DNA from 3 places in the Ancylobacter sp. FA202 genome. Region 1 is predicted to be linked to each of the others. Evidence: riboswitches for the same ligand, from Rfam matches in the RefSeq annotation. Region 1 holds a riboswitch; each other region holds the start of a gene.
What was found. A riboswitch is a leader RNA that binds a small molecule or an ion and turns the genes downstream of it on or off. The one in region 1 is predicted to bind cobalamin.

Region 1 (10,477 bases):
CGCCTGTCACCGCCATCGCAAGGACAACGCAGAAGGCGGCCCCCGCATTGATACCGAGGATGTCGGGCGAGGCGAGGGGATTACGCGTCGCCGCCTGCATGATTGCCCCCGCGACGCCGAGGCCGGCACCGGCCAGTAGGCCGGCGATGACCCGTGGCAGGCGTATGGCTGTGATGACGTGGTGCTCGCGTGACCCGTCAAAGGCGAGCAGAGCGTCCGTGACGTCGCACAGGGACAACGGAGCCGCCCCCATGGTGACGGCGATGCCGGCGACTGCCGCAATCACAAGCCCCATCGCCAGGAGCGCGGCGCCCCCGGCGGCGGCGGCGGTCAGGCCCAGGCCGCCATGGCGCGCGCCCATCCGGCTCCGCACCCCGCTCACGGTGCCCCCAGAACGAACCGCTCGATGTCGTCCAGCACCTTGTGCGCCGAGCCGGCGCCGCTGAACCCCATCCAGTGCCCCCGCTCGACACGGTAAGCCCGGCCGGCCCGCACCGCCGGCAGCATCTGCCAGAGCGGATTGGCGAGCGTTTCCGCCTCCAGCGCGTCGTCCTGCGCGGTGTCGTAGCCGCTGACGACGACATAAAGCAGCACGTCGCCCTCCAGCGCGGCGATCTCCTCCCAGTCGGGACGCTTCACGACCGTCTGGTCGCTGGTGATTTCGTACTCGGTCCTCCGGATGCCGGCTTCCTGCAGCACGGCATAGGGTCCATAGGCCGCCGGTCCCTGAAGATAGACCTGAAAGCCGCTCGGGCCGATGCGCACGACGGAGATGCGGATGTCGGGCACCCGGGAGCGGAGGGCGGCCGCCCGCGCCTCATAGGCGCCGATGAGCGCGTCGGCGCGCTCGGCATGGCCGCTCACTTCTGCCATCAGCCTGAAATGCGCCTTCCAGTCGATAGGGTCGATGAGCAACGTCGGGGCGATGCGCGAGAGCGAGTCATAAGACGAGCCATGAAGGTAGGAACTGCCGATGATGAGGTCCGGCTTGAGGCCGACGAGGCGTTCGAGGCTGGGTTGCAGCGGATGCCCGACATCGACCACCTCCGGACCCAGGGCGGCCCGGACATGCGGTTCCTGGACGCCAATCAGCGGCGCCCCGACGACCGGCTCGCCCAGTTCTTGCAGCATGCCGAGGCTCAGCCATGGATCCAGAGTGACAATACGCTGCGGACGGGAAGGAACGCAGACCGGGCTTCCCAGGACATGGCGCACGACGACGCGGCCGGCGCATCCGGCAAGGGACGGCTCGGCCGCGGCCGCCGTGCAGGCCAGTGCCGCGACCGTGGCCGCGCAACGGACGGTTGCCCATCCGCGCGGCCAGAACCGGGGGCCCGGCAGCCGCCCGAGGGTGCGCGCCATCAAGGTGTAGCTCAAAAGCGCGCCCGGACGTTGACGCCGACGGAGCGCCCCGGACCGAGCTGCCCATAGACCGGGGTGGCGTCGTAATCGACGACGGTAAGATACTCCTCGTCCAGCAGGTTCTCGGCGAAGAACGTGATCTCCCAGTGCTCCGCCCGGTAGCCGGCCTGCGCATTCACGATGAAGCGCGAATCCATATAGTCGAGCGGGGGCACCCCGAAACGAGCCGTGTAGCTCGATGTGTACTTGGCATCGGCGCCGATATAGATGCCGTTTTCGAAGAAGTACTTTCCACCGAAGCCGACCGTCCATTCCGGCGCCTCGGGAAATGCCTCCCCGGACAGATCGCCATACTCCGCGTGGTCGAAGCTGAGGAACTGCGTGTTCAGGTAGCCGACCGAGGCGAAGACGGAAAGGCGCTCGTTCACCTGGAAGTTGGGCTCGAACTCGAAACCCCAGGATTGCGACGAGGCCGCATTGGTGGTGATGCGGAAGGAAGGCCGCGCCGGATCGGGACGGATCTCCACCTGCTGGTCCTGATAGGTGGTGAAGAACAGATTGGCGTTGATGGTCAGGCGGTTGTCGAGGAAACTGCCCTTGTAGAACAGCTCGTAATTGTTGGCGGTTTCCGGGTCGTAATATTCCGGCTCAAGCGTCTCGTAATTCACATAAAATCCACCGGTGCGGAACCCTTGGCTGAAGGTGAAGCCGGTGGTGTGATTTTCGCCGAACTTCTTCGACAGGCCAAGCTTTGGAACGAAGTTGGTCTCGTTGAAATCCGCCTCATTGGTGACGACTGGCAGAGTGCCGCCATAGATTCCTTCGGCATTGTCCTCGACAATCTGCTCACGCAGATAGTCGATGCGTCCACCGAATGTAAAGAACCAGCTCGGCAGGAATTCATAGGTCGCTTCGCCGAAGGCGGCGAGGTTGGTCGTCTTGCGGTTCTGATACTGATCCCACTGGTAGTAGGAATAGGCGACGGCATCGAACTCGCTGTCGAAGTTCTGCTGGCTGCCATAGAGGCCCGCGACCCATTTCCAGCGGTCCCCCTCATAGTTCAGCCGGACTTCCTGGGTGAAAAGGCTGTCGTCGACCGTGCCCCAGATGCCGTTGTCAATGCCCGGCGTATCGGCGTCGACGGACCGGCGCGTGGTCTCGCCATACTGGTAGCCCGTCATCGAGGTCAGGCGCAGCGTGTCCGAGAAGTCGTGCGTGACCTCAAGGCCGAGATTGTGAACCTTCACCGCGCGATATTCGGCGTAAGTGACCGGGTCGTAGAAATCCCCCCGATGGTCGTCGAGATCGAAGCCTGGCCCGATGCCGATCAGGCGCTCATTGGGCCGGTCATTCGAGTAAGAGTAGGTCAGCAGTGCCCGCGTGTCCGGCAGGGACGAGGGCGTGATCAGCAATTTGGCGCGGATATTCTGGCTGATCTCGGTGGTGAGATCTTCATAGCCGGCATAATTCACGAAGGTCGGGTAGGAGATCGGCGTCTTCGACCGCTCGAAGGAGCCGGACACCCGCAGGGCCATCTGGTCGCCGACCAGCGGCGTGTTGACGACGAAGGCGGTGCCGTAGAGGTCGTTGTTTCCAGCGGTACCGGAAATCTCGATCTCCTTCTCGAACGTCGGATCCTTCGACTTGAGATAAATGGCGCCGATCATCGCCGCCCGGCCGCTTAGCGTAGATTGCGGGCCGCGGTAGACCTCGACCTGCTCGGCATCCCACAGGCTGCGGGCACCGAAGCGTGCGTTGTAGCGGGTCTGCAGGATGCCATCGACATAGAGCGAGCCCGCCGGCGCACCCGCCGGCACAAAGCCTTCCGAACTCATGCCGCGGATGACGAAGCCGGCATTGAGCGTCGCGCTGCTCATCACGTTGCCGAGGAGGCGGAAGGAATCCCGGAGATAGCGGATCTCGCCATCCTCGATCTCTTCGGCACGGACCACGCCGACGCTGGCGCTGACATCCTGCAGCGTGCGCGCGTTGCGTGCGCCATAGACGGCGATGGCATCGAGCGAGATTTCGCCGCCGAAGGTCAGGTTGTCGGCTTCGATCGCCTCCGGGCCGCTGAGCACTACCTGGTTTCCGCCGGCGAAGCGCGCGCGAATTCCCGTGCCGGCCAACAGGGCGTCGAGCGCCGCCGCCGCCGTCATCGTCCCGCTGACCCCCTGGGTCAGGCGGCCGCTGGTCAGCGCGGCGTCGAACAGGATCTCGATGCCCGATTGCGCCGCGAGCCGGTTCAGCCCGGCGGTCAGCGTGCCCGGCGGAATGGCGATCGCCTGCTGGTTGGTGCGCGCGGGCGCGGCGCTTTGCGCCGTGGCGGCGTCCATGCCGAAGGCGAGGATCGTGCTCGCCAGAAGCGCAAGCCGGAAAAGGCGGCGCGCCCGCGCGCCCATGAATGCGTGTGCCCCTGCGGTCATCGAAATCCCCGTCCACGCGGCGTTCAAGGCGCCGCTGCCCGTTGCTTCTATCGGCCTTCCCCCGGCCGCTTGCTGGAGTGACGATCCATGCGGGGGATCTGGGACTCGCAGGGGCAAAAATTCTTGGAGCAGTACCGCGACGACGCGTGCTCCTTAGCCGGAGGCCGTCTCGTCGAGGCCGAGGTGGCGCCGGATCGCCGCGCGCATCTCGGCGTCGCGCTCGTTCGCGGGCTTGAGCACACAGGTTGTGCAGACGGTGCCGCCCTCAAGCGTGTAGTAGCGGCAGCAACCGCCGCGGGCGCGGAAGGTCCACACGCCCAGAGGGCACCCGGCGTCGCCGTTCAGCTCGATGTCGAAGAAATGCAGCTGACGGTTGGCGAGAGGCGAACCCGGCTGCTTCAGGATCAACAGCGCGGTGGCCTTGGCCTCCTCAAGCCGGCCCAGTTTTTTTCCCACGTCGAGAAAACGTCCGGCGATGGCATCCCCCGCCAGCCGCCAGAGCGCACCGGAGGCGAGCCCCGTTCGGGCCTTGAGGGCGACGACGAGCGGTTGCACGTGATCTTCCAGCCCCGCGCGAAACTGCTCGCACAGGACAGACCTGTCGGCGACGGCCTGTGCGTCCGCATGACAAGCAGCGTCAAGCTGATCCGTCGCATAGGCCTGCGAGAGATAGCGCACATGTGCCCGGCGGACCGCATATGTCCGGCCGTCCTGCTCATGCACGACGTCGTGGAACCACAGCGCGACGCGTGCGGGCGCAAGATCTGGCACGAGGCCGTGACCAAGGAACAGCGGAACGGTCGCCAGCGAGAAGATGGAGAGGTAGTCCCGCATCATGAACGCGGCGCTGCTTTTCAGATCGGCTCCCGGATAAAGCGCCCGCTCATGCGCGAGGAAGTCGTCAATCGCGGCGGCAGAGGTAAAGAACTCCTGCGCCGTCAGCCACCCCGGTTCCCAAGGCCCGAGTTCGATCCGCAGCCCCGGCCACACGGCTGACTCAACTGCCGTCGCCGCGCCGAGAGGATGCGCTGGTTCCCCGATCAACTGCCGCTGCATTCCGCGCGCCTCGCTGCCGCCCTTCTACTGGCAAGACGATTGGCAAGGCGTAAACGGGACACTGACGCGGCCTGAGATGGCAGAAGCTGAAAGCACCACGTCGCGGTCTAGGACGCCTGCCCCGTGATCGGCCGCCGGCGGCGATCTGACTTCATGGCGTAGCGTAGGATGCCCGGGCGTAGGTGGCGGGCCGCGAGCGACCAAGAAGAGAACGATGTGTTCACTATAGCCCCATGATGCGCGCTGCCCCATACCTGCCCCCGCCGCCTTTCAGCGAGGTCAGCTTTGCGCCCCGATGTCGGACGTAGAGATCTGATTATCGGGTTCCTGAAAGCAGACGATTCCGCTTACCGCTCTGGAGGTCATGAGTGTGCCAATTGCGGACTCGGAACAAGCCGCCGACAACGGACTCTGCCGCGCCAAGGGTTCGTAAGCTGGTTGAAAGGGGCGCTATCGACAACAATCGAAGCAGCCCAGATCATATGCCGACATAAAGATGTCTTTATGTCGCGATTGACAATCGTCGCTGGCGCCCTCATCGTGGCGCAGTCATGGGTCTGCGGCGTCGCTTGCGTCGCAGCTAAGAGGGAAGCCGGTGAGCCTCAAGGCGAGGCCGGCGCTGCCCCCGCAACTGTAAGCGGCGAGCCTGTCGTCCATTCAGCGTCACTGAAGCGCAAGCTTCGGGAAGGCCGGACGAGAGGCGGCGACCCGCGAGCCAGGAGACCTGCCCTGACACCATAATCGTCCCTGGGCGGGGTGTCCCGGTGGTGCGTTCGCGCGGCCGCCGGTGCCTTGCACCCGTGGCAGCGCCTCGCGTCCGCTCGGCCTTTGCCCCCAATCCTGATTGGGGTTAGCCGAATGAACTTCCCTTATTCCGCCGGCACGGTGCCGGTTTCCACCCTGGGCACGCCGCGCATCGGCCCGCGCCGCGAACTCAAGAGCGCGCTTGAGACCTACTGGGCCGGCAAGAGCGATTCCGCCGCGCTGCTCGAAACCGCCGCGCGGCTGCGAGCCGCCAACTGGGCCCGGCAGAAGGCGCTGGGCGTCACCAACATCCCCTCCAACGATTTCTCGCTCTACGACCATGTGCTCGACACGGCGGTGATGGTGGGGGCGATCCCGCCCGCCTATGGCTGGACCGGCGGGCCGGTGCCGCTCGACACCTATTTCGCCATGGCGCGCGGCAGTCAGAGCGCGGAGACGACGTGCGCGCATGGCCACGCGCACCCGCATGGCAGCGGCGTTCCGGCGCTTGAGATGACCAAATGGTTCGACACCAATTATCACTACATGGTGCCGGAATTCTCTCCGGGGCAGCGCTTCTCGCTCACCTCCACCAAGCCGATGGACGAGTACCGCGAGGCCAAGGCGCTGGGCTATGAGACGCGGCCGGTGCTGCTTGGCCCGGTCAGCTTCCTCAAGCTCGGCAAGGCGAAGGACGAGGGACTCGACCCGCTCAGCCTGCTCGGCGAGCTGCTCCCGGTCTATGTCGAGGTGCTGCGCCGGCTCTCCGCCTCGGGAGCGGACTGGGTGCAGATCGACGAGCCCTGCCTCGTCACAGACCTCAATGACGCCGCCCGCGTCGCGCTGCGCGAGGCATATGGCTTCTTTGCCCATGCACTGCCCCGGCTGAAGATCATGCTGACCAGCTATTTCGGCCGGCTGGGCGACAATCTCGACACCGCGCTTTCCCTGCCGATCGCCGGGCTGCATCTCGATCTGGTGCGAGGCGCCGGGCAACTGCGCGAGGTGGCGGACAGGGCGCGGGCGGGGCTCGTGCTGTCGCTCGGCGTCATTGACGGGCGCAATGTCTGGCGCACCAATCTGCCTGGCCTGCTCGACACGCTCGAACCCTTCGTGCGCAGGCGCGGCACCGACCATGTCGAGATTGCCCCGTCCTGCTCGTTGCTGCATGTGCCGATCGACCTCGAACAGGAGACCGGCCTTGATCCTGACGTGAAGAGCTGGCTCGCCTTCGCCGTGCAGAAGATGGACGAACTCGTCACGCTGGGTACCGCCCTTGCCGGCGGGCGCGAGGTGGTGCTCGGCAAGCTCGCCGCTTCGGCCAGGGCCGCCGAGGCCCGCGCAACGTCCGCCAAGGTGCACGATGCCGCCGTCGCCGCCCGCCTTTCGGCGGTCACACCGGCGGATGCGCGCCGTGCCAGCCCGTTCGCCCACCGCGCCGAACGGCAGCGTGCCCGTCTCGGCCTGCCGCCCTACCCCACAACGACCATCGGCTCCTTCCCGCAGACGCCCGACGTGCGCAAGGCCCGCGCCGCCCACGGCAAGGGCGAACTGAGCGACGCCGCGTATCAGGCCTTCCTTAAGGAGGAGACCGCCCGCACCATTCGCTGGCAGGAGGAGATCGGGCTCGATGTGCTCGTGCATGGTGAGTTCGAGCGCAACGACATGGTGCAGTATTTTGGCGAGCAGCTCTCCGGCTTCGCCTTCACCAAGCATGGCTGGGTGCAGAGCTATGGTTCGCGCTATGTCCGCCCGCCCATCCTGTTCGGCGATGTCTCGCGGCCCGCGCCGATGACGGTCGACTGGTGGCGCTTTGCGCAGGGCTGCACCGGCTGGCCGATGAAGGGCATGCTGACCGGCCCGGTGACCATCCTCAACTGGTCCTTCGTGCGCGACGACGTGCCCCGCAGCCTCGCCTGCCGGCAGATCGCCCTCGCCATACGCGACGAGGTGCAGGATCTCGAAGCCGCTGGCGCGGCGATGATCCAGATCGACGAGGCGGCGATCCGCGAGGGCCTGCCGCTGCGCCGCGCCGAGTGGGACGCCTATCTCGACTGGGCGGTGGAGAGCTTCCGCCTCTGCGCCTCGGGCGTGCGGGACGAGACGCAGATCCACACCCATATGTGCTATTCGGAGTTCAACGACATCATCGCCGCCATCGCGGCCATGGATGCCGACGTGATCTCCATCGAGACCTCGCGCTCGAAGATGGAGCTGCTCGATGCCTTCGTCGACTACCGCTACCCCAACGAGATCGGGCCGGGCGTCTACGACATCCACTCGCCGCGCGTGCCTCCGATCGAGGAAATGGTGGAACTGCTGGAGCACGCGAAGCAGCGGCTGGCGCCGGAGCAGATATGGGTCAATCCCGATTGCGGCTTGAAGACCCGCAAATGGGACGAGGTGCGTCCGGCGCTCATCAACATGGTGGCGGCGGCGCGGCGGCTGCGCGCCGGTCTGGCGAGGGCCGCCGAATGAGCGGGACCGCGGCTGCGGGGACGACGCGCCTGATCGACATCGTCTTTCCCGGCGCCACCAACCATCACGGCACCCTCTTCGGGGGTGCCGGTCTCGCCCTCATGGACCGGGTCGCCTTCATCGCGGCGGCCCGGCACGCACGAGCCGACTTCGTCACGGCGTCCTGCGAGCGGATCGACTTCGCGGCACCCGCACAGCTTGGCGACATCGTCGAACTGACCGGACGGGTCATCCGCGTCGGCCGCCGTTCGGTCGGTGTCGAGGTCGAGATGGTGGCCGAAGCACCGCTCGCCGCCGCGCGGCGACGTTGCACGGTGGGGGTGTTCAACATGGTGGCGGTCGAGATGCCCGCCGCCATGCCGCCGCCGCCGGCCCATACGCCGGAGGAACCGGGTGTGCTGCGCATGGCCGATCTCGTCATGCCGGGCGAGACCAGCCATTATGGCAGCCTCTATGGCGGCAGCGCGCTCGCCTTCATGGCCAAGGCGGCATTTGTGGTGGCAACGCGGCACTCGCGCCGCGCCGTGGTCATGGCTGCGGCTCCGGCGGTCGAATTCGCACGCGAGATCAGGCCCGGCGCGATCATCGAGGTGGAGGCGCGGCTGGCACGCGAAGGGCGCAGCTCGATGACCGTCGAGACGGAGCTCTGGGCGGAGGACCTCGGCACCGGCGAGCGCCACTCCTGCGGCACCGGCGCGTTCGTGATGGTGGCGGTCGACGAGGCGCACCGGCCGGTCGCACTGGCGCCCTGACCTTGTGATGCCGGCGCGGGCGAATGCGCCGGCATCATTCCATGTTCAATCCCAGGCCAGCGCGCCGCCATTCTGGTATTCGATCACGCGGGTCTCGAAGAAGTTCTTCTCCTTCTTCAGGTCCATCGCCTCGCTGATCCATGGGAACGGGTTCTCCGCCTCGGCGAAGACGGGCGCGAGCCCGAGCTGCGCGCAGCGGCGGTTGGCGATGAAGTGCATGTATTGCTCGCACGACGCTGCGTTCAACCCGAGAAAACCGCGCGGCATCGTGTCCCGGCCATAGGCGGCTTCCAGTTCGGCGGCGTCCCTCAGCATTCCCCGGACCTCGTTCTGGAAAACGGGCGTCCATAGATGCGGGTTCTCCACCTTGATCTGGTTGATGACGTCGATGCCGAAATTGAGGTGCAGCCTCTCGTCGCGCAGGATGTACTGGTACTGCTCGGCAATGCCGACCATCTTGTTGCGCCGGCCGAGCGAGAGTATCTGCGCGAAGCCGGTGTAGAACCACATGCCCTCGAACACGACATAGAACGCCACGAGATCGCGCAGGAACTGCTGGTCGCTCGCCAGCGTGCCGGTGGCGAAGGCGGGGTCGTCGAGGCTTTGCGTGTGCTTCAGTGCCCAGGCCGCCTTGTCGGTGATCGAGGGCACCTCGCGGTACATGTTGAAAAGCTCAGCCGAGCCGACTTCACCTATGACCGCGAGGCGGATGCCTATGTCTGTCCGGCCGCCAAGCTCTTGCGGCAGCGCCAGAAGACCTATCGCACACCCAAGCCCCTGGTGGATGAGGATGGCATGATGCGATATCGCGCCAGCAAGCTGGACTGCGATACCTGTGCCCTGAAGCTTCGCTGCTGCCCGACCACACCGGCCCGGAAAATACCCCGTTCAATCCATGAAGGCGCTCGCGACATGGCGCGGGCCATCGCGGACACCGATGCCTATGTCACGTCGCGGCGGCAGCGGAAGAAGGTCGAAATGCTGTTCGCGCATCTCAAAGGCATTCTGAAGCTCGACCGCCTGCGCCTGCGAGGCCCCAACGGCGCCCGCGACGAGTTCCACCTTGCCGTAACCGCCCAGAACCTTCGTAAGCTCGCCAAGCCCCTCCCGAGCGGACCGCAGATCAGCCCGGCTTAATCGGAGAAGACGTCCGCCGGCAAAATCCAGCTTCGTGCCAGCACGCCTCACAGACCGACTTTTTCAACGGAATCGGTCAATTTCTGCCCTCGACATTCATCTGCGATATGTCCGCTTCTCGCTTGAAGCACCCAATAGCGGACAGTCTGCCACCGGCCCCAAGTCAGCTACAGGCATATCCGCAGCGCCTTGTGATTTGGCGAAGCCAGTTCCGACAAAGGCGGCAGGAGAACATCAGATCCTCAATAACGGAGGGCGCGCCAGCGGCTCCTGTCCGCCACGCCGGCGATGGTAGAACGCGACCATATGAGCCGGAGACGCGGATTCCGGCGAAATCCAACCTTGCCAAATTTTGCCAAGCTTTTATTCTCCATGCATGAGCACGATGAACATTTCACTGCCCGAAGGCCTTAAAAGTTTCGTCGACCAGCAGGTTTCGGAGCGCGGCTACGCGACGAGTAGCGAGTATGTGCGCGAGCTGATCCGCCGCGATCAGGACCGTGCGCGGCTGCGTGGCCTGAT
Region 2 (10,477 bases), on a different contig from region 1:
GTGGGCGGTCTGCAGCGCTTGCATCGGCTGTTCGAGCGTCCAGAGAACATTGCGCAGCGTGACGATATCGGCGCCGGCGTCCTCAGCCGGAATGTCGGCGATCAGCGCGATCTCGAACGACGCCTCGATCCCCGCCGCGTTCGCGGCGGCACGGGCCGCCGCGACCATGCCGGGCGAGGCGTCATAGCCCCGCACCCGGTGGCCGAGCCCGGCGGCGATGAGGGCGCAGGCGCCGGTCCCGCTGCCGAGATCGACCACATCGCGCGGGCCATCGGACTCAAAGGCGGCCTCCAGCACCGCGCGCCACAGATCACCCTGCGCGACATGCGAGGCGACACCGTCGAACAGCGGCGCACGGGTGCTCCAATAGGCGGTGACGGCGGCCTGGGGGTCAGCGTGGTTCATGGAACGCTCCTTTCGGCGGGCATCGTCACGGGCGCTCTCCCGGCTCGTGATCGACGAGGTAGTCGATATGGCGGTGGCCATTAGCGCCGAAGCGGATCGTCACCTCCACTCCGAACACCTCGCGGATGAGGGCCGGGGTGAGCACCTCCTCCGGCAGGCCGGCCGCCACCAGCCGGCCGGCGGACAGCACGCCGATGCGATCGCAGAACAGCGAGGCGAGGTTCAGGTCGTGCAGCGCCACGATGCAGGTCACGCCGAGACGGCGAACCAGACCGAGGATGGAGAGCTGGTGCTGGATGTCGAGATGGTTGGTCGGCTCGTCGAGAATCAGCTCGCGCGGCGCCTGCGCCAGCGCACGGGCGATGTGGACGCGCTGGCGCTCGCCGCCCGACAGCGTGTGCCAGGGCTGGTCGTGCCGCTCGGTGAGGCCTACCCGTTCCAGGGCCGCATCGACCGCCCGCTCGTCCTCCGTGCTCCAGGAGGCGAAGGCAGCGCGGTGCGGCGTGCGCCCGAGCCGCACCACGTCGCAGACGGTGAGCTGGATCTCGGTGGTCGCCTGCTGCTCGACAAAGGCGAGGCGCCGGGCGAGGTCGCGGCGGCCGACAGCGGCGATGTCCTCCCCGTCCAGCGTCACCACCCCGCTCGCCACCTTGCGCAGGCGGCAGAGCAGGCGCAGCAGGCTGGACTTGCCCGAGCCATTGGGGCCGATCAGGCCGAGCACGCGGTTCGGCTCGACGCTGAGGGTGACGCCATCGACGATGAGCTTTCCGCCGGCGCCCCAGCGCACGTCATGGGTGGCAAGCGTCATGCGGGCCGCCTCGCGCGGTAGAGGATGAACGCGAAGGCCGGCGCGCCGACCAGGGCGGTGACGATGCCGATCGGCAGGATCTGCTGCGGCACGAGAATGCGCGAGAGCACATCGGCCAGGATCATGAACACCGCGCCGATGATGAGGCAGGCCGGCAGCAGCCGGGCATGGCCGGGGCCGACCAAGAAGCGGGCCGCATGGGGAATGACCAGCCCGACAAAGCCGACCGTGCCGACGATCGCCACCATGGTGGCGGTGAGCAGCGCGGTGGTAGCCAGCAGCACCAGCCGCACCCGCGTGACGTTGATGCCCAATGAGGCGGCCGCATCGGCGCCGAAGGCGAAGGCGTCGAGCGCCTTGGCGTGCACCATGCAGACGAGAAAGCCGAGCAGCGCCACCGGGGCCGCCACCCAGAGGTCCGACCAGCGCACGCCGCCGAAATTGCCGAGCAGCCAGAACATCACCCCGCGCGCCTGCTCGGCGCTCGCCATTGTGGTGACGATGGTCGCTGTCGCGGCGTTGAACAGCTGCGAGCCGGCGACGCCGGCGAGGATCACCCGGTCGCTGCCCCCGCCCGCCCCGGCGGCGAGCAGCCCGACCATGACGAGCGCCGCCACCGAGCCGAGAAACGCCCCGCCGGACAGGCCAAGCGTCGCGCCGCCAAAACCGAGGATCATCACGCACACCGCGCCGGTGGAAGCACCGGCCGAGACGCCGAGAATATAGGGCTCGGCCAGCGGGTTGCGCAGCAGCGCCTGCAGGATGGCGCCAGAAAGGGCGAGCGCGCCCCCGCACAGCGCCGCCATCAAGGCCCGGCTCAGCCGGTATTCGAAGATCACGCCCTGCTGGATGGCGCTGACGGGGTAGCCGAGATCGAACAACCCATTGCCGAGCGCGCGGAAGGCCACCGCGAGCGGGATCGGCATTTCGCCCACCGTCACCGCCAGCGCGATGGCGAAGACCAGCGCGACGAGGGAGAGGCCGGCGAGGGCGATCCGCGCCGGCCAGTTCGGCCCGATGACGAGATGGCTCAATTGACCAGACCGAAGCCCTGCACCGCCTTGGCGATGGCCTCGATGCCGTCCACCGTGTCCATGCCCGGCCGTGTGGCGCCGACATCCACGATGACGATGCGGCCGTTCTTCACGGCGGAAAGCTGGCTGGCCACCGGGTCGGTCTTGAGGAAATTGAGCTTGGCCTCGATGTCGTCGGCGGGGAAGCGGCGGCGGTCCATCTTCACCAGCACCAGCACGTCAGGGTCGTTGGCGGCGATGGTTTCCCAGCCCACCAGCGGCCATTCCTCTTCCGTGGTGATGATGTTGCGGGCGCCGAGCTGCGCCATGACATAGGCCGGCACGCCGTTCTTGCCGGCGAGGAAGGCATCGCCCTTGATGTCCTTGCTGGAGAACCACAGCGCCATCGACACGTCCCTGCCCTTCAGCCTCGCGAGCGTGCGGGCGGCGGCTTCCTCCCGCGCCTTAAGGCTGGCGACCAGCGCCTCGGCCCGCTCCGACACGTCGAAGATGGCGCCATATTCCCGGATGTTCCGGTAAAGCAGCTCGGTGGAGTACATCTGCGTGCGGACACCGTCGCCGGCGCCGGTATTGTCCTTGCCGACGCAATCGGTGGGCGAGACATAGACCGGCACCTTGACCGCGTCGAAACGGTCGCGCTTGCCGATGATGCCGTTCGGGCCGATGTGCCACTCATACATGGCGACCACCAGGTCAGGCTCCTGCCCGACCACCGCCTCGAAGCTGGGATCATTGTCGGCGAGCCGCTTCACGCCGGCATTGACCGCCTCATAGGGCTTGGCGACCGGACCAAACCAGAGCGCGCTGGCGACCACCCGGTCGCCGAGGCCGAGGGCGTAGAGAATCTCGGTCTGCGCCTGGCCGACGCTGACGACGCGCGTTGGCGCGTGGTCAATCACCACCTTGTGGCCGCAGTTCTCCAGCATCAGCGGGTAGGTCGTGCCGGCTGAGGCGTCCGTCGCCAGCGCGGCGCTGGCGAGAAGGCCGAGCGCCAGGGCGAAGGCCCGCCGGCCGATGAGGGGAAAGGTCGTCTTGGTCATTGTCACCGCTTCCTGAAAAGGAAGACGGGAAGCGCAAAGGGAACCGGCGCCGGCAGGGCCCATTGAGCCCTTGCACGGCCGGCAACCTCCGGAGCACCCCGCCCGAAAGATTGGTCGCGATCCGGGCAGGTCTCCTGGCTCGCGGGTCAACGCTGGCTCTGCCCGGCCTTCCCAACGCATGGCCTGAGCCTCGCGTCAGTGGACGATGGGCAGAGGGCTCGCCGCTTACAGTTGCGGGGGCAGCCTCGGCTTTGGCGCGGAGCGCCTCACCGAATTCCCTCTTAGCTCCGGGCGTGGGACCCGGAGAACCTTGATCGGCCGCGACCGTAACCGCTCGCGCCCCGTCGTCAAGGGAGCCGGACGCGGGGCAAGGCGCGAACAGCCGCCGGAACGCAGCCGTCACGCTCGCGCGCACCGGCTCGGTTCGCGCCCCCGGGCCGGCATCCGAATGAAGCTCGTGACCTTCCCGACCCAACCGCATCAGCAAACTGATATAATATATCAATTGCGATCACAAGGGTCGCTCAAGCGAGTGGTCGGACATGAATGTTGCCGCGCATGCAGGGCGGCAACACCTCTTTCAACGGCGTGTGCGGCAGCGGCGTGTGCGGCGCCTGCCGGCGCCTTCATGCCGGCGATCACGGTGCATGGCCCGGCGATGGCCGGCCACCGGGTCGCCCGCCTAGGCGGGGTTCAGCCGCGCACGATCTCGACCGGGCCGTGATCGTCGCAATGGTCGCCATGGGGATGATGCAGGCGGCCATCGACGAGATAGTCGATGTGGTCGCCATGCGGCACCGCCTCATGACCGCAGCCGGGGCCATGGACATGGCCGGCCTCGTGACCCGTGCAGGGCTCGCCAGCGGTGCAGCCGTCCGGATTGGTCGCGCTCACCTCGATGACATGCTCGTCCACATGGTCGCCGTGCATGTGATGCAGATGGCCATCGTGCAAATAGTCGACATGATCGCCGTGGCGGATCGCGGTGTGCCCGCAGCCCGCGCCGTGCTGGTGGGGATGGTCGGGGTGGATCTTGCAGCCGTCAGACATCTCAAACGCCTCATGGGTTGGGTGATCTTCGCAGACATGGTCGATGGCGCTGGAGACCAGCGCGATCACATGGTCGTCGGCGAGCGCGTACAGGATCGACTTGCCCTGACGCGTCCGGCGGACCAGCCGCACGGCGTGCAGAAGCTGCAGCCGGGCGGAAACCGTCGAGACCTTCTCGCCCTGCCGGGCGGCGAGGGTCGAGACCGAGGCCTCACCATGGGTGAGCAGCACGAGAAGCCGTAGCCGCGCCGGATCGGCGAGCGCCGCGAACATCGCGGCGGCCTCCTCAAGGCGCCCGGGCGTCAGCCGCCGATGAATATCGAACCTCATAACGTCATTCCATAGATCATTGGAATGATGTCGTCAATGGTACGTGGCGGCCGGCGGACGGCGACGTTCACCGCGCGGCTCTGGCCATCGACGATCGGGGACCGAAACTAGCCGCGCGGGCGAGCTTGCCCGACTTCGGGCGAAATCCCATAGTCGCCCTCATAGATTCTCCGCCCATCGCCACTAGGGCGGGAAGTCTCGTTCCAGTTCCGGACGGGCGCAGCGACGCCGGCTTCCGTCATCTCCCTCAAGGGCCCGCCCATGCCGCGCAAGCCGACGAACATTCTCTATTCGGCCGACGAGAAGCCGCCGCTCAGCACCCTGCTCATTCTCGGCGTGCAGCATGCGACGCTCGCGCTGCTGTTCATCGTCTATCCGCTGGTGGCGGCGGTGGAGGCCGGACTTTCCTTTGACGACACGCAGGTGTTCATCACCAGCTGCATCATCTTCATGGGGATCGCCACCCTGCTGGAATGCCTGCCCAAGCGCGGGGCGGGCATGCTGCTGGTGCAGATTCCCAACATGGCGCACATGCCGCTGGCGGTGCAGTCGCTCGCGGCGGGCGGGCCCGCGCTCTATGCCGGCATGAGCCTCATTGCGGCGGTGTCGCAACTGACGCTGTCACGCTTCATGGGCGCGCTGCGGTCCGTGTTCCCGCCGGAGGTCTGCGGCGTCGCCGTCACCATGCTGGGCGTGGCGCTGGCCGACCCGGCGCTGCGGCGGGCCTTCGGCATTTCGGGGGCGATCACGCCCGACCTCGACATGCGCTACGCCCTTGTCAGCACGGTCACGCTCGTCATCATCATCGCGCTGGCGATCTTCTCGCGCGGCATGCTGCGCCTGTTCGCAGTGGCGATCGGCGCCGCCGTCGGCTGGGTTCTCGCGGCCTATGTCGGCGTTGCGCCGGAGCCGAGCCCGAGCTTCGCCACCCTGCCCTATGTCGACCTGCCGCGCCTCGGCTGGCCCGGCATCAGCTTCTTCTCCTGGGCGCTCATCCCGGCTGCCATCATCACCGGCGTGCTCTCCGCCGTCGACATGGTGGGAACCGTGGTGTCGATGCAGCGCATGGACGACGCCGACTGGCGCCGCGCCGATCTCGACCAGGCGGGACGGGCGATCCAGGCCAACACGCTGGCCGACATGGGCACCGCCGTGACAGGCGGCTTCGCCAGCGCCTCGTCCTCGGCGGCGGTCGGAGTCGCCTTCGCCACCGGCACCACGGCGTGGCGAGTGGGCGCCGTCTCCGGCATCCTGATCATACTGGCCGCCTTCTCGCCGCGCCTCATCGGCGTGCTAACCATCATCCCCGCTCCCGTTATCGGCGCGATCCTGATCTATGCCGCCGCCTTCCTCACCGTCGCGGGCATGGAGCTGATCCTGTCCCGCCGGCTCAGCGACCGGCGCATCTTCACCGTCGGCCTCGCCATCCTCACCGGCATCGCCGTGGCGATCCTGCCGGACCTCGTCCGCCTTACCCCGGACTGGGCGCAGCCGATCCTCGAATCGCCGCTCTCCATCGCCACCGCCGTGGCCATCGTGCTCAACCTGATCTTCCGAATTGGCATTCGCCAGGAGGCCTCGCGCGCCGTCACGGCGGAGGAAAACCCGTTCACCGTCGTCACTGAGTTCCTCGAACATCAGGGCGACCTCTGGGGCGCGCGCCGCGACGTGATCGCGGCCGCTATCCCCGTGGTGGCGGAGGGCGTGGAGATGCTGCTGGACACCGGCGTCGCGCCCGGCACGCTGGAGATGCGGGCGCATTTCGACGAGGAGAACTTCGACGTCGCCCTGATCTATGACGGCGAGGCGATCGCCATCCCGACCCATCGACCCTCGCCAGAGGACCTTCTGGGCGATGCACAGGCGGTGGCGCGTTTCGTCGGCTACATGCTGAGCAAGCGCGCCGACAAGCTGAATGTGGGCATGGACGGCACCCACCAGAAGCTGACCCTGCGCTTCGAGCACTGACCCCGCCGGGGAGCGCTTCAGCCGGGCGGCGGCGCCCGCCGGGCCCTGTGCTTGCGCGGCTTTGGCTTTGCCGATAATCCTTGCTCGTCCTCGCGCGGATGGGCTGGCGTGCGCTCGGCGCGGCGATCACGACGCCCCGCCACAGAATTCCTCCGCCACGATTTCCGCCGCAAAGCCGAGTTCGGGAGCCAGGCCTTGATACATATCGACCGCATCGTCGCGGGCACCATCGTCGTCACCGCCGTCAAGGGACGGCTCGACAGCTCCTCCTCGCCGAAGCTGGAGGAATTCCTCGCCGGTGCCCCCAGCGAGGGCACCATCCTGCTGGATTTCGCCGAACTCACCTATATCAGCTCGGCCGGCCTGCGCGTCGTGCTGAAGGCGACCAAGCTGGTCCGCAGTGCCGGCGGCACGCTGGCGGTGTGCGGCCTCATCCCGCAGGTGCACGAGGTGTTCGACGTCAGCGGCTTCTCCTCGCTGATCCCCATCCATCCCAGTCGCGAGGCTGCCCTCGCCACCATGACCTGACAGTCCCGGCAAACCCGGCGGAGCGGGCGATGACCGACACCGAGCTCGATCTGCGCCTGCCCAATGATCTGGCCGAGCTCGACGCGCTTAGTTCGCGCATCGAGGCCTTCATGGAGGCCGCCGGCATCCCCCCCACCCCGGCCTACCGGCTGCAGCTGGCGGTGGATGAGTTCTTCAACAATGCCGTCGATTACGGCTACCCCGACGGTCGAGCCGGCGAGATCGCCATCGAGGTGCGGCGGGTGGGCGACCAGCTGCACCTCGTCTTCAGCGACGATGGCGACCCGTTCGACCCCTTTGCCGCTCCCGCGCCCGATCTCGATGGCGCGCTTGATGAACGCCGCGTCGGCGGGCTCGGCGTGCATCTCGTCCGCACCTTGTGCGACAGCTTCGCCTATGCCCGCGAGAAGGATCGCAACGTGAAGCGCCTCACCTTCGCGCTGGCCGGCTGAGCGTTCCGGCCGGGCTTCTTCAGGCGGCGTGCTGGGCGCGCTGCACTTGCGTCAGGCCATTCACCAGCCGCCGCGCCAGCCAGACGATGCGCTCGAACAGCACTGTGAGCCGGAAAAGCGCGTTCTGCTCCTCGGCGGTCAGGTCGCTCTGCGCCGAGAGGCGCTGGCGCAGATCCTCCATCAGCCGGTCGCGATGACCGAGCAGGGCCAGCACCAGTTCCGGCTCCTCTGCCCCCAGGCTGTCGGCATGATCGGCCACCGCGCTCAGCAGCAGGTGCAGCGCCTCGTTCAGACGTTGCGCCGTCGGCACGGCGCGCACATGGGCGGCCTCCTGGGCATAGTCGGCAAGCGCCTCGTGCAGCGCGCCGGCATTGTTGGCCGCGTCGTCGAGCAGCAGTGCCACCGCCACCTGGTCACGGGCCAGCGGCGCGTCGAGCAGCGACGCGAGATAGGCGCGTGTGGTTTCGGTCAAGGTCGCCCCGGCGGCGCGCAGCACGGCGGCCGAGGGCGTGGCGGGATCGCCCTCCTCGCGCACATGCTCGATCATCTGCGGCAGCCGGCCACTCAGGCGCGCCACCTCGCGCATGGACAGGTCGAGCGCCGCCTCGGTGTCGCCCAGCGCCTCGCGCAGCAGGAAGGCGGGCTGGGACAGCGTCTCCACCGCGTTCATCGGCAACAGCCGGGCCACGATGCGGCGGGTCGGTCCCTCCAGCAGGGCAGACATCAGCGCGCCGCCGATCTGCGCCGCCAGGAAGATAAGCGCCAGCGCCGCACCGACATCGCCCTGCCCCGGGTCGACCAGCGCGTTGACCAGATCGGGGCGCCAAGCGAGGACGAGGGCGAGCGCCACCAGCAGCAGCGAGCCGGCGCCCTTCTGCACCACCTGCAGCGCGAACACGACCCGGCCCGGCCGGGTCTCGCCGGGTATCAGCACGGCATTGTTGATCATCCCGGCCGCATTGGCCCCGGCGATCAGCGGCAGCGCCGTGCCGAAATCCAGCAGGCCGCCCCCCACCGCCGCCACCGCCAGCGCCGCAGCCACCGAGGAGGATTGCGCCGCCACCGAGAAGCCGGCGCCGATCAGCGCCAGCAGCCAGGGATTCTCCACCGCCTGCTCCCACCAGGGATGGCCCAGCAACGCCTCGCGCATCGGGCCGACAGCGACGGAGACCAGATGCATGCCGAACAGAAGAAGCCCGGCGCCGAGCGCCGCTTCCAGCACGTTGCGCATGCGGTCGCCGCGCGCCAGGCGGAAATAGGTCATGAAGCCGACGACGCCGATGACGAGGCCGGCAGCGGTCGAGGTATCGACGGCGACGATCAGCGGCAGCAGCGAGGTGCCGACATTGGCCCAGCTTGGCGCCAGCAGCGCCGGCCCATCGGTCAGCACACCGCCGCGCACGAAGGAGACAACGATCCACGACACGGCGGTGGAGCTCTGGGTGATCATCCCCGCCAGCGTGCCGCTGAGCGCGGCGCTGACATTGCCACGCAGCGCACGCGCGAAAGCGGCGCGGGCCCGTCGCCCGACAAGCGGCACGAGATTGGCGGAGAGGCCGCGTACCCCGATGAAGAACAAGCCCAGCCCACTGAACATGAGCGCGATTGTCGCCATGGCCTACCTTGTCGTCCGATTGACTGTCGAATGCGCGCGACGATCGGTTCCCGCGACGCCTTGATGCGGAACGGGTGCAAGGCGCGGGCCGTTATGAAAGCGTCGCATGACGGAATGGCGACGGTGCGGGATCCACCTCATCCCGGCAAACCGAGCCGCGTCTTGATCTTCTCCAGCAGGCGCGGCAGCTCCACCGGCTTGGTATCGAAATCATCGCATCCCGCCGCCATCGCCTGCTCACGGTCGGAGGCCATGGCATGGGCGGTGAGTGCGATAACTGGAATCGCCGCCGTTTCCGGGTTGGCCTTCACCTGCCGCGTCGCCTCCCAGCCATCCAGCACCGGCAGGCTCATATCCATCAGGATCAGGGCGGGCTTTTCGGAAAGGGCAAGGTCCACCCCCTCCTGGCCGTTGACCGCGATAATCACCTCGAAGCCATTGCGGGCGAGGCGCCGCGAGAGCATGTCGCGGTTCATCTCATTGTCCTCGACGAGGAGAATCTTCGTCATCTCGCCCTCTCAATGGCCGTGGCTGGCGATCGTGCCGAGCGCCGCGCCGAGCGAGCCGATCGGCTGCGCGCCCTTGTTCAGGATCAGCAGCGTGTTGCAGGCGAGAAACTCGCGCTCGTCTTCGGTCAGTTCCTTCGCGGTGAGCACGACGATGGGCAGCTCGGCATAGGCTGGCTCGGCCCGCACGCGGGTGAGGAAGGCGAAGCCGTCCATAACAGGCATCATCAGGTCGAGCAGGACGAGGGCGGGCAGCGGATGGGCGCCGAGCCATGCCAGGGCCTCCTCCCCGTTCGCCACCTCGGCCACGGGAAGCCCGACGCCCTCGATGGTCGAGCGCATAATGGCGCGCACCTGCTCGTTATCGTCGACGACAAGCACCACGCCATCCTCATTGCCCGGGGCGAATTTGTGGATTAGCGCGATCAGCCGCTGCCGGTCGATCGGCTTGGTCATGTATTCCGAGGCGCCGAGCGAATAGCCGAGATTGCGGTCATCGACGATGGTGAGCATGATCACCGGGATATGCGCCAGCGCCGGCTCGGATTTCATGATGCCGAGCACCGACCAGCCGTCGATCTTCGGCATCATCACGTCCAGCGTGACAATATCAGGCGGTTCCTTGCGCATGATGTTCAGCGCCTCGACGCCGTCGCGGGCATGGCGCAGCACATAGCCCTCCTTGCCGAGCGTGGCGGTGAGCACGTCGTGCACCGCCGGGTCGTCATCCACCACCAGAAC
Region 3 (10,477 bases), on a different contig from region 1:
CCGCGCCTTCCGCCCCGCCATAGGCATGCGAGGCGCTGGCGAGATAGGCGTCGGCCAGCGCCTCCCGCTCCACCCCGTCCGCGCTGCGTTCCAGCCCGGCGCCATAGGCCCCCGGCGCGGTGCCGAAAATGCGCGCGGCATTCTCGCCTGCGGCCTTGAGCGGGTTCTCCTCCTCGCTCTCCTCGCGCCGCGCCACCGCCCGCAGCGCGGCGTCGAGGAGCGCGATCTGCGCCGGGAACAGGTCGCGGAACAGGCCCGATATGCGGAAGGTCACGTCAACGCGCGGGCGCCCCAGCACGGCCGGCGGCAACACCTCGATGCCGGTAACGCGGCCCGAGCCCGGGTCCCACACCGGCCGTGCGCCGATCAGCGCCAGGCCCTGCGCGATCTCCTCGCCGCCGGTGCGCAGCGTCGCGCTGCCCCAGAGGTCGAGCACGAGCGAGCGCGGCCAGTCGCCATGCGCCTGCGCATAGGCGCGCACGATCTCGTCGGCGGCCAGCCGGCCGAGATCCATCGCGGTCGCGGTCGGCAAGGCGCGGGGGTCGCTGGTGAACAGGTTCCGCCCGGTCGGCACCACGTCCGAGCGCCCGCGCCCCGGCGCGCCGGCCGGGCCGGCCGCCACCCGCCGCCCGTCCAGCGCCGCCAGCAGCCCGTCGCGCTCGGCGGCGCCGCAGGGGCCACGGCCATAGACATGGAAGCCGTCCTTCAGCCGCATCTCCTTGATGTCGCAGAGAAAGGCGTCGATCTGGCGCAGCGCCTCCTCCGGGTCGGCGTCCGCGCTCAGCCCGGCGTCGCGGGCAAAGCCGGTGCGGGTCGCCTCTTCGACGATCAGCCGGGCGAGGCGCGCGCGCCGGCGCCCGTCGAGCCCGTCGGCCTGGGCATATTCATCCACCAGCCGCTCCAGCGCGGCGGCCTCGCCGGCAAGGCCGGCCTCCTGCGTCGGCGGCGGCAGATGGCCAAGCGTCACCGCCGCGATCCGCCGCTTGGCCTGCGCCGCCTCGCCGGGATTTGACACGATGAAGGGGTAGGCCACCGGCAGGGCGCCGAGCACGATTTCGGGGAAACAGGCGCGGGTGAGTGCCACATGCTTGCCCGGCAGCCATTCCAGCGTGCCATGCGCGCCCATATGCACCAGCGCGTCGGCGGAACCTTGCAGCCACAGGCCGAAGGCCAGCAGCCCGTGGCGCGGCGGCAGGGCGGGATCGTGATACTGCGCCCGCCGCTCGGCCACCGAGCCGCGCTCCGGCGCCAGCGCCACGGTGACATGGCCGAAGCGGGCGGCACGGAAACGGAAGGCGCCGTCGAACAGGTCCGGGTCGTCCTCCGGCGCTCCCCAGGCGGCCTCAACAGCGGCGACGGCCTCGGGCGGGAGAGCCGCGAGATGGGCGCGATAGGCGGCGAGGGAGAGAACACCGTCGTGCCGCGCAAAGCCCTCTCCCCGACGGGGAGAGGGTTGGGTGAGGGGGAGAACGGGCGCGGAGGGGAAAGCACCCCTCACCCCATCCCTCTCCCCGTCGGAGAGAGGGGGTGGCCCGCCCCTCACCGCCGCCACCAGCGCCTTCTCATCCGCCGGCACATCCTCCACCGCGTAGCCGGCGGTGCACAAATCCGCCAGCAGCGCGCGCACGCTCGCCGGCACGTCGAGCCCCACCGCCCAGCCGGTGCGGCCGGGGGCGCCGGCATAGTCCGGCATCAGCACGGTGATCCGGCGGTCGGCACGGGGAGTCTGTCGCAGCCGCACCAGCGCCGCGACCCGGTCGGCGATCTGCGCCACCCGGTCCGGCTCGGGAAGGTTCACCAGCGCGGCGAAGCCGGGCACGGCGGGGGTTTCCTGCGGCGCCTTGAAGGAGAGCGCCCCGGCCAGCACCCGCCCGTCGAGCTCGGGCAGCACCACATGCATGGCGAGATCGGCGCTGGTCAGCCCGCGCGCGCCCTCCGCCCACGCCGCGCGCTTCGTGGTGGCGACAATCGCCTGCAGCACCGGCACGCCAGGCGCGTCGAGCACCGTCGCCTCGCCGGGATCGGCGGCGGCGAAGGCGGTGAGCGTCAGGATCGCGGCCGGGTCCATGCCCGCCAGCGCCGCCTTCAGGAAGGCGATGGAGGTCGGCTCCTTCAGGCTGGCGACATAGATCGGCCGGGGGTCGAGCCCGCGCGCGCGAAGCGCCGCGCACAGCGCCTCCACCGGCGCGGTATCGCCCGCCAGCGCCATGGAGCGGTAGAAGATGATCGGGATGGCGGGGCGGGCAGCCTCCAAAAGTGAGAGGCCCTCATCCCCGGGCTTGACCCGGGGACCCAGCGTTTCCCCATCCGCACGCCACTGCGGCTGGGTGGCCGGGTCAAGCCCGGTCCTGAGGGCCTGTTGGTCCTCGAAAGCCCTCTTCCCGTCGGGGAGAGGGTTGGGTGAGGGGGACGCAGTGCCCCCCTCATAACCCCCCGCCAGCGGCAGGTTTTGCGGCGCCGGCGGGGAGGCCATCGCCCGTCCCGCATAGCCGGCGAGAACCCGCAGCAGCGCGGCCATATTCGCCGGCCCGCCGGCGCGGAAATAGCCGAGCAGCGTCGCGAGCTCGGCCTCCGCAAGGGTGGAGGCCTCGGCAAGGCGCGGGTCGTCGCGGTCCTCGCCCGGCAGCACGGCGAGCGTGAAGCCCCGCGCCCGCGCCTCGGCGCTGAGCCGGTCGACGCCATAGCGCCACCAGTCGAGCCCGCCGAGCAGCCGCACCACCACGATGCGGGCTCGGCTCCCCACCTTGTCGATCCACAGATCGACCGACATCGGGTGCCGGAGATCGCGCAGATTGGCCAGCCGCAGGCTGGGCAGCCCCGGTCCCGCCATTACCTCCTGTGCCATCACCTCCTGCGCCCGCGCCAGCGCGCCGAGGTCGCTGTCGGCAAAGGAGACGATCACCACCTCGCCGGGCGTCTGGCCGAGATCGACCGGCTCGACGAGGTCGTCGAGGCTGGAGGAGGTGGTGGTGAGGATGTGCATGGGGTGGCGCGTCTCCCGTCAGAATGCCGTCATCCCCGGGCCTGGCCCGGGGATCCACGACTTTGGAGCCGCAAGACGTGGATGGCCGGGACACGCCCGGCCATGACGCCTGTTCCGGTGGCCAAACCGCGCGCAACGAGCATCCTTCGAGGCCCGGACAAGGTCCGGGCACCTCAGGATGACGTGGTGCTGTGGGGCAGGTTCACTCACGCCGCCACGCTCTCCCCGGCGAGGATCGCTTCCACCTTCGCCCGGTCCAGCCCCTTCAGCCCGATGGCGACGAGGCGGCCGGTGCGCGCGCCCTCGCCCCAGGGCCGGTCGAAATGGTGCGCCACGCGCGGGCCCACCGCCTGCACCAGCAGCCGCATCGACTTGCCGGCGACGGGCAAGAACCCCTTCACCCGCAGCACATCCGCCTCCTCCGCCGCCCGCGCCACCCGGGCGGCAAACTCGGCCGGATCGGTGATTTCAGGCACTTCGACGACGAAGCTGTCGAAATCGTCATGGTCGTGGTCGAGTTCATTGTCGTGATGCGTCTTGCGGTTCTCGATGTCGTTCTCGGTGCCGATGCCGAGTCCCATCAGCAGCGCCGGGTCGATCCGCCCCTCGGTCACGCTCACCACACGCACGCCTTTGGGCAGCTCGGCGTCGAGCGCGGCGCGGGCCTTGGCCTGCCCGGCGGCGTCGATCAGGTCGGCCTTGGTGAGGAGGACAAGGTCGGCGCAGGCGATCTGGTCGTCGAACACTTCCTCGATCGGGTCGTCATGGTCGAGGCTGTCATCGGCCGCGCGCTGGGCGGCAAGCGCGTCGTGATCGTGCGCGACGCGGCCCGACGCCAGCGCCTCGCCATCCACCACCGCCACCACGCCGTCCACCGTCACCCGGCTCTTGATCGCCGGCCAGTGGAAGGCCTGCACAAGCGGCTTGGGGAGCGCGAGGCCGGAGGTCTCGATCAGGATGTGGTCGACCTTCGGCTCCAGGGCGAGGATGGCGTCGAGCGCCGGCACGAAATCATCCGCCACGGTGCAGCAGATGCAGCCATTGGCCAGCTCGACGATGTTTTCCTCCGGGCAGGATTCGACGCCGCAGCCCTTCAATATCTCGCCATCGATGCCGACATCGCCGAACTCGTTGACGATCACCGCGAGGCGCCGCCCCCCGGCATTCTCCAGCACATGGCGAATGAGGGTGGTCTTACCCGAGCCGAGGAAGCCGGTGACGATGGTGCAGGGAACACGATCAAGCGCGGCGGGGCGGGATTGGGTCGGCATGCGGCATCTCCACGAAGCTCAGGAATCGCGGGATGCGTCGGTCGCGGAAAGGAGCTTCCGCGCGAAGCCGCGCGCCTCAGCACGGCTCTGCCTGTCTGCCGGGCACCCCGCCGGCACGCACGACCGGACCACCGGCAGGTCTCCTGGCTCGCGGGTCGCTGCCTCGTCGCCGCCTTCCCGGAGAGGTCTCCAGTGGCTTCCGGCTGAGGCTCGCCGCTCACAGTTGCGGGGGCAGCCGCGGAATTGGGGGCCTGAAAGCGCCCCGCACCGCATTCCCTCTTCGTCCCTCCCTGGCGGGAGGAAACCGACGGTCGCGGCCACTTAAGGAGGCTTGGCCGGCAAAGTCAAACCGGACGGCGCCGGTTGCCCGGCGATGCGCCCCGGCTATAGTCCGCCGCTCGCCCGCAGCCGACGACAGGAGCCGACGACGATGACGCCTCGCTTTGCCCCGGCCCCCGCTCCATGGCGCTGACCCTCGTCCTCGGCGGCGCCCGCTCCGGCAAGAGCGCCTATGCCGAGGGCCTCATCTCAGGCTTTTCCCCGCCCTGGAGCTACATCGCCACCGCGCAGGCCTGGGACAGCGAGATGGAAGAGCGCATCGCCCTGCACCGCGCCCGGCGCGGCGCGGGCTGGCAGACGCTGGACGCCCCGCACGAGCTTGCCGACGCCTTGCGCACGTTGCCGCCCGGCCGGCCGGTGCTGGTGGACTGCCTCACCCTCTGGCTCAGCAACCGGATGCTGGCGGAGGCCGACCTCGCCAGCGAGTGCGCCGCGCTGGTCGAGGCGCTCGCCAGCCATGAGGGGCCGGTCTTCGTGGTGTCGAATGAGGTCGGGCTCGGCATCGTGCCCGACAACGCGCTGGCCCGCCGCTTCCGCGACGCGCAGGGCCGGCTCAACCAGGCGGTCGCCGCCCGTGCCGACAGCGTGATCTTCGTGGTCGCCGGCCTGCCGATGAAGGTGAAGTGATGACCGAGATATCTCCCGAGGAAGCCGCCCGCCACCGCGCCAAGATGGAAAAGCGCAAGGCGGTGCAGGACGCGGAAGTGGCGGAAAAATCCGTAGAGAAGGGCCTGCTCATCGTCCATACAGGCCCCGGCAAGGGAAAATCCACCGCCGCCTTCGGCCTCGCTCTGCGCACGCTCGGCCAGCCTGATGGGGCCAAGGTCGGCGTGGTCCAGTTCATCAAGGGCGCGTGGGATTCGGGCGAGCGCCGCGCGCTGGAAAGCTTCGGCCCGCGCGTGGAATGGCACTCCATGGGCGAGGGCTTCACCTGGGAGACGCAGGACCTCGCCCGCGACATCGCGGCCGCCCGCCGGGCCTGGGACAAGGTGCGGGAGATGATGGACGATCCCGCCATCGGCCTACTCATCCTCGACGAGCTGAACATCGCGCTGCGCTACGATTATCTGCCGCTGCCCGAGGTCGTCGCGGCGCTCAGCGCCCGCCGCGAAGGGCTGCACATCGTCGTCACCGGCCGCAACGCCAAGGCGGAGCTGATCGAGGCCGCCGATCTCGTCACCGAGATGGGCCTCGTCAAGCACCACTTCAAAGCCGGGGTGAAGGCGCAGAAGGGCATCGAGTTTTGATCCACCCGTCACAAGAAGCTGCAAGAATTTGCACGCGGCGATCTCGCAATTGTGCGGCGACATTCCTATCTGATACACAGCGCCGAGTGTTGCGGCGTCATGCTTTCATGGAGAAACGCTTCGATGCGTTCCACCCCTATCGCCTACCTGTTCTGGTGCTTCGGCCTGATCGGCGTGTGCGGCATCCAGCGTTTCTATACCGGCCGCTACTGGACGGGTGCGCTCTGGCTGCTGACCCTCGGCCTGCTTGGCATCGGCCAGATCATCGATCTGTTCCTCATTCCCGGCATGGTGCGCGAAGCCAATCTGGAGCGCCGCGTCGACTATCTGGAAGCCCGGCGCGGCTGATATCCCGCCGCATTGAAGTGTCCTGTGCGACCCTTCCTGTCCTCTCTCCATTGGGGAGAGGTGGCCCGCGCAGCGGGTCGGTGAGGGGGCTCCCGGTTGATCGGCCCACAGGCCCCTCACCCCATCCCTCTCCCCGACGGGGAGAGGGTGCATGACCGCCCCCCGTTCTCCCCTCGCCCTCATGTTCCAGGGCACCGGCTCGGATGTCGGCAAGTCGCTGATTGTCGCCGGCCTCGCCCGCGCCTTCACCCTGCGCGGGCTGAAGGTGCGTCCGTTCAAGCCGCAGAACATGTCGAACAACGCCGCCGTGACCGAAGACGGCGGCGAGATCGGCCGGGCGCAGGCGCTGCAGGCCCGCGCGGCGCGCGTGGCGCCGTCCGTCCACATGAACCCGGTGCTCTTGAAACCCCAGAGCGAGACGGGCGCGCAGGTCATCGTGCAGGGCCGGGCGCAGGGCACGGCGAAGGCGGCGGACTACCAGGCGCTGAAGCCCGCGCTGATGGCCGCCGTGCTCGACAGCTATGGCCGGCTGCAGGCGGAGGCCGACCTCGTGCTGGTGGAGGGCGCCGGCTCGGCCTCCGAAATCAATCTGCGCGCCAATGACATCGCCAATATGGGATTTTCCCGCGCGGCGAATGTCCCCGTCATCCTGATCGGCGATATCGACCGCGGCGGCGTCATCGCCAGCCTGGTCGGCACCAGGGCGGTGCTGCCGGAGGACGATGCGGCGATGATCCGCGGCTTTCTGGTCAACCGCTTTCGTGGCGACCCCACTCTGTTCGCCGCCGGCATGGACGAGATCGCCGCCCGCACCGGCTGGCAGGCGCTCGGCCTCATCCCGTTCTTCCACGAGGCCCGCCGCCTGCCGGCGGAGGACGCGCTGGCGCTCGACGCCCCGACGCCGGCGAAGCCGGGAGCGCGGGTGAGGATCGCCGTGCCGCTGCTGCCGCGCATCGCCAATTTCGACGATCTCGACCCGCTGGAAGCCGAGCCCGGCGTCGAGGTGGTGCGCGTGCGCCCCGGCACGCCGCTCCCGGCCGATGCGGCTCTCATCCTGCTGCCGGGCTCGAAATCCACCATTGCCGACCTTGAGGACTTCCGCCGCGAGGGCTGGGACATCGACCTCTACGCCCATATCAGGCGCGGCGGGCGGGTGCTCGGCCTGTGCGGCGGCTACCAGATGCTGGGGCGCACTTTGGCCGACCCGGGGGGCGTGGAAGGCCCGCCGGGCAGCGTGCCCGGCCTCGGCCTCATCGAGGTCGACACCGTGCTGTCAGGCGAAAAGCGGCTGGTGGCGGTCACCGGCACCGCCGGCGGCGCGCCGTTTTCCGGCTATGAGATGCATATGGGCGTCACCGATGGCCCCGGCCGCGCCCGGCCCTTCGCGCAACTCGACGGCGCCGGGCCGGAAGGCGCTGTGTCCCCGGATGGGCGCGTCATGGGCACCTATGCCCACGGCCTGTTCACGGACGACCGCCAGCGCGCGCACTGGCTGGCGACGCTCGGCGCGCCGCCGAGCGGCCTCGACTATGAGGCCGGGGTGGAGGCGACGCTCGACGCGCTGGCCGCGCATCTGGAACGCCATGTCGATCTCGACCGGCTGCTGGCGATCGCGGCGAATGTCCCTCATGCCCGGGCTTGACCCGGGCACCCAGTGACCGGAGCGGACCCGAATGATCTTCAGTTCCCACGCAAAGGCTGGATCCGCGGGTCAAGCCCGCGGATGAGGGCGCGAGGGTTATGTGCCCCTCACCACCACGCCACCAGCGCCAGCCCCGCCACCAGCGCCACCATCACCGCATCCGCCGCGCGATAGAGCGCCAGCGCCCGGCGGATATCGGCGGCGGTGCATTCATAGCGCCCGCCCGCGCCCATCAGTCCGTCCACCGAAAGCGTGCCGCCATAATGGCGCGGCCCGGCAATGGCGATGCCGAGCGCGCCGGCCATCGCCGCCTCCGGCCAGCCGGCATTGGGCGAGCGGTGGCGGCCCGCGTCGCGCCGTATCGCCACTATCGCCCGCCAGGGCGAGGCGCCGCGCACGAACACCGCCCCCACCACGATCAGCGCGCCGGAAAGCCGCGAGGCCGGCAGGTTGATCAGGTCGTCGAACCGCGCGCTCGCCCAGCCGAAATGCAGATGCCGGGCGGTGCGATGGCCGATCATGCTGTCGGCGGTGTTCACCCCCTTGTAGATCGCCGCCCCCGGCAATCCGGCAATCGCCATCCACAGCGCCGGCGCCACCACCCCGTCGGAATAGTTCTCCGCCAGGCTCTCGATCGCCGCCCGCGCCACCCCGGCCTCGTCGAGCTTGTCCGGGTCGCGCCCGACAATGTGCGAGACCGCCCGCCGCCCCTCCTCCAGGCTCACCTCCAGCCCATCCGCCACCGCGCCGACGAACTGGTAGAGGCTGCGCTGCGCCAGCAGGCTGGAGCCGGCGAGCGCCGCCAGTAGGACGCCAAGCGGCAGCGTCATCGCGAGGCCCTGCAGCAGCAGCCCGGCCGTCCCGCTCGCCACGACGATCACCACCAGCGCCCCCAACCCGGCGAGGCGCCGCTCGCGCGGGGCGGCGGCGTCGCGGTTGACATGGCGGTCGAGCCAGCCGATCAGCCGGCCGATCCACATCACCGGATGGCCGATCCGGGCGAGCAAAAACGAGGGATAGCCAAACGCGGCCTCGAACAGCAGCGCCGCCAGGGTTAAACCAAGGGTAAGTTCGAGGCTCATCACAAGTGATTCTCTGGCAAGTGATTCTGTGGGAAGTGATTCTCTCGCTTGCAGGGCAAACGAATCCACCGGCCGTGCGGCACCACCATTTCCGCCCGCGCGACCGCTATCAAGACCCGCGGCGCCGCCATGCCCGCCTAACCGGACGAACACGCGCGGAATGAACATTCCCGTCACCTCATCGCACGGCATCCTGCCGCCTCACATCGAGGAGGCGAAGCGGGCGCGGCTGGCCGAGGTATTCGGCTTCGACCGTTTCCGCCCCGGCCAGCAGGAGGTCGTCGATTCCATCCTCGCCGGCGTGCCGACGCTGGCGGTTATGCCGACCGGCGCCGGCAAGTCGCTGTGCTACCAGCTGCCCGCGCTGGTGAAAGGCGGGCTCTCCATCGTCGTCTCGCCGCTGATCGCGCTGATGGACGACCAGGTGAACGCGCTGAAGCTGCAGGGCGTCGCCGCCGAGGCCATCCATTCGGGAAAATCCCGCGAGGAAAATGTCGCGATCTGGCGCCGGGTGGCGGCGGGCGAGGTGCGCCTGCTCTATCTCGCCCCCGAACGCCTGCTCACCGAGCGCATGCTGGCCGCGCTGTCGCGTTTCTCGCTGGGCCTGGTGGCGGTGGACGAGGCGCACTGCATCTCGCAATGGGGCCATTCCTTCCGCAATGAATATCTCGGCCTCGGCCGGCTGCGCGAGCTTTTCCCCGGCCTGCCGCTGGTGGCGATGACCGCCACCGCCGACAAGGCGACCCGCGACGACATTGTCGAGCGGCTGTTCGGCGGGCAGGCGCGGGTGTTCGTTTCCGGTTTCGACCGGCCGAATATCTTCATCGCCGTCGAGGACAAGAAGGACCCGGCGCGGCAGATCGAGAGCTATGTCCGCGCCCGCCCCGGCATGGCCGGCATCATCTACCGCATCTCGCGCAAGAAGGTGGACGAGACCGCCGAGCGGCTTTCCACGGCCGGCATCCGCGCCTTGCCCTACCATGCCGGCATGAGCGCGGAGGCCCGCGCCGCCAACCAGGAGACCTTTCTGGCCGAGGACGGGGTGGTGATGGTCGCCACGGTGGCCTTCGGCATGGGCATCGACAAGTCGGATGTGCGCTATGTGCTGCATGCCGACGCGCCGGGCACGCTGGAATCCTACTATCAGGAGATCGGCCGCGCCGGCCGCGACGGCCAGCCGGCCGAGGCGCTGCTGCTCTATTCCGCTGGCGACATCGCCACCCGCCGCCGCTTTCTCGACGAGGAACCCTCCCCGCCCGAGCGCAAGATGGTGGAGGCCCGCCGGCTCGACGCCATGGTCGGCTTCTGCGAGGCCGTCACCTGCCGGCGCGCCGTGCTGCTCGGCTATTTCGGCGAGCGCGCCAAGGCCTGCGGCGCCTGCGATGTCTGCCGCGACCCGCCCAAGGTAATCGACGCCAGCGCCGACGCCCAGCTGGTGCTGCGCCTCGTGCGCGCCACCGGCGAGCGTTTCGGCGCCGCCTATCTCGCCAGCGTCGTCACCGGCCAGCGCACCGACCAGATCTGCGGGCGCGGCCATGACAAGCTCGCCGGTTTCGGCGCCGGCG

Region 2: another riboswitch for cobalamin. It lies ahead of A3M1_RS0122680 (ABC transporter substrate-binding protein); the one in region 1 lies ahead of metE (5-methyltetrahydropteroyltriglutamate--homocysteine S-methyltransferase).
Region 3: another riboswitch for cobalamin. It lies ahead of cobW (cobalamin biosynthesis protein CobW); the one in region 1 lies ahead of metE (5-methyltetrahydropteroyltriglutamate--homocysteine S-methyltransferase).

What each region holds. Positions count from the first base shown of each region.
Region 1 covers NZ_KB904820.1:87,428-97,904, forward strand. Annotated here, with positions in the region: gene A3M1_RS0124720 (iron ABC transporter permease) at 1-382, opposite strand, end outside; gene A3M1_RS0124725 (iron-siderophore ABC transporter substrate-binding protein) at 379-1,362, opposite strand; gene A3M1_RS0124730 (TonB-dependent receptor) at 1,374-3,788, opposite strand; gene A3M1_RS25470 (ferric iron reductase) at 3,942-4,844, opposite strand; cobalamin riboswitch at 5,380-5,591, shown strand; gene metE (5-methyltetrahydropteroyltriglutamate--homocysteine S-methyltransferase) at 5,703-8,066, shown strand; gene A3M1_RS0124745 (acyl-CoA thioesterase) at 8,063-8,818, shown strand; partial or broken gene A3M1_RS25475 (ribonucleotide-diphosphate reductase subunit beta) at 8,864-9,493, opposite strand; partial or broken gene A3M1_RS25480 (transposase) at 9,494-9,955, shown strand; gene A3M1_RS0124760 (hypothetical protein) at 10,341-10,477, shown strand, end outside.
Region 2 covers NZ_KB904818.1:4,872,324-4,882,800, forward strand. Annotated here, with positions in the region: gene A3M1_RS0122665 (class I SAM-dependent methyltransferase) at 1-405, opposite strand, end outside; gene A3M1_RS0122670 (ABC transporter ATP-binding protein) at 431-1,213, opposite strand; gene A3M1_RS0122675 (iron ABC transporter permease) at 1,210-2,247, opposite strand; gene A3M1_RS0122680 (ABC transporter substrate-binding protein) at 2,244-3,287, opposite strand; cobalamin riboswitch at 3,394-3,606, opposite strand; gene A3M1_RS25250 (helix-turn-helix transcriptional regulator) at 3,981-4,667, opposite strand; gene A3M1_RS0122690 (uracil-xanthine permease family protein) at 4,929-6,635, shown strand; gene A3M1_RS0122695 (STAS domain-containing protein) at 6,831-7,163, shown strand; gene A3M1_RS0122700 (ATP-binding protein) at 7,193-7,615, shown strand; gene A3M1_RS0122705 (hypothetical protein) at 7,635-9,230, opposite strand; gene A3M1_RS0122710 (response regulator) at 9,368-9,739, opposite strand; gene A3M1_RS0122715 (response regulator) at 9,749-10,477, opposite strand, start outside.
Region 3 covers NZ_KB904818.1:402,299-412,775, forward strand. Annotated here, with positions in the region: gene cobN (cobaltochelatase subunit CobN) at 1-2,983, opposite strand, end outside; gene cobW (cobalamin biosynthesis protein CobW) at 3,190-4,254, opposite strand; cobalamin riboswitch at 4,370-4,578, opposite strand; gene cobU (bifunctional adenosylcobinamide kinase/adenosylcobinamide-phosphate guanylyltransferase) at 4,717-5,220, shown strand; gene cobO (cob(I)yrinic acid a,c-diamide adenosyltransferase) at 5,220-5,840, shown strand; gene A3M1_RS0101835 (NINE protein) at 5,964-6,188, shown strand; gene A3M1_RS0101840 (cobyric acid synthase) at 6,340-7,830, shown strand; gene cbiB (adenosylcobinamide-phosphate synthase CbiB) at 7,938-8,912, opposite strand; gene recQ (DNA helicase RecQ) at 9,073-10,477, shown strand, end outside.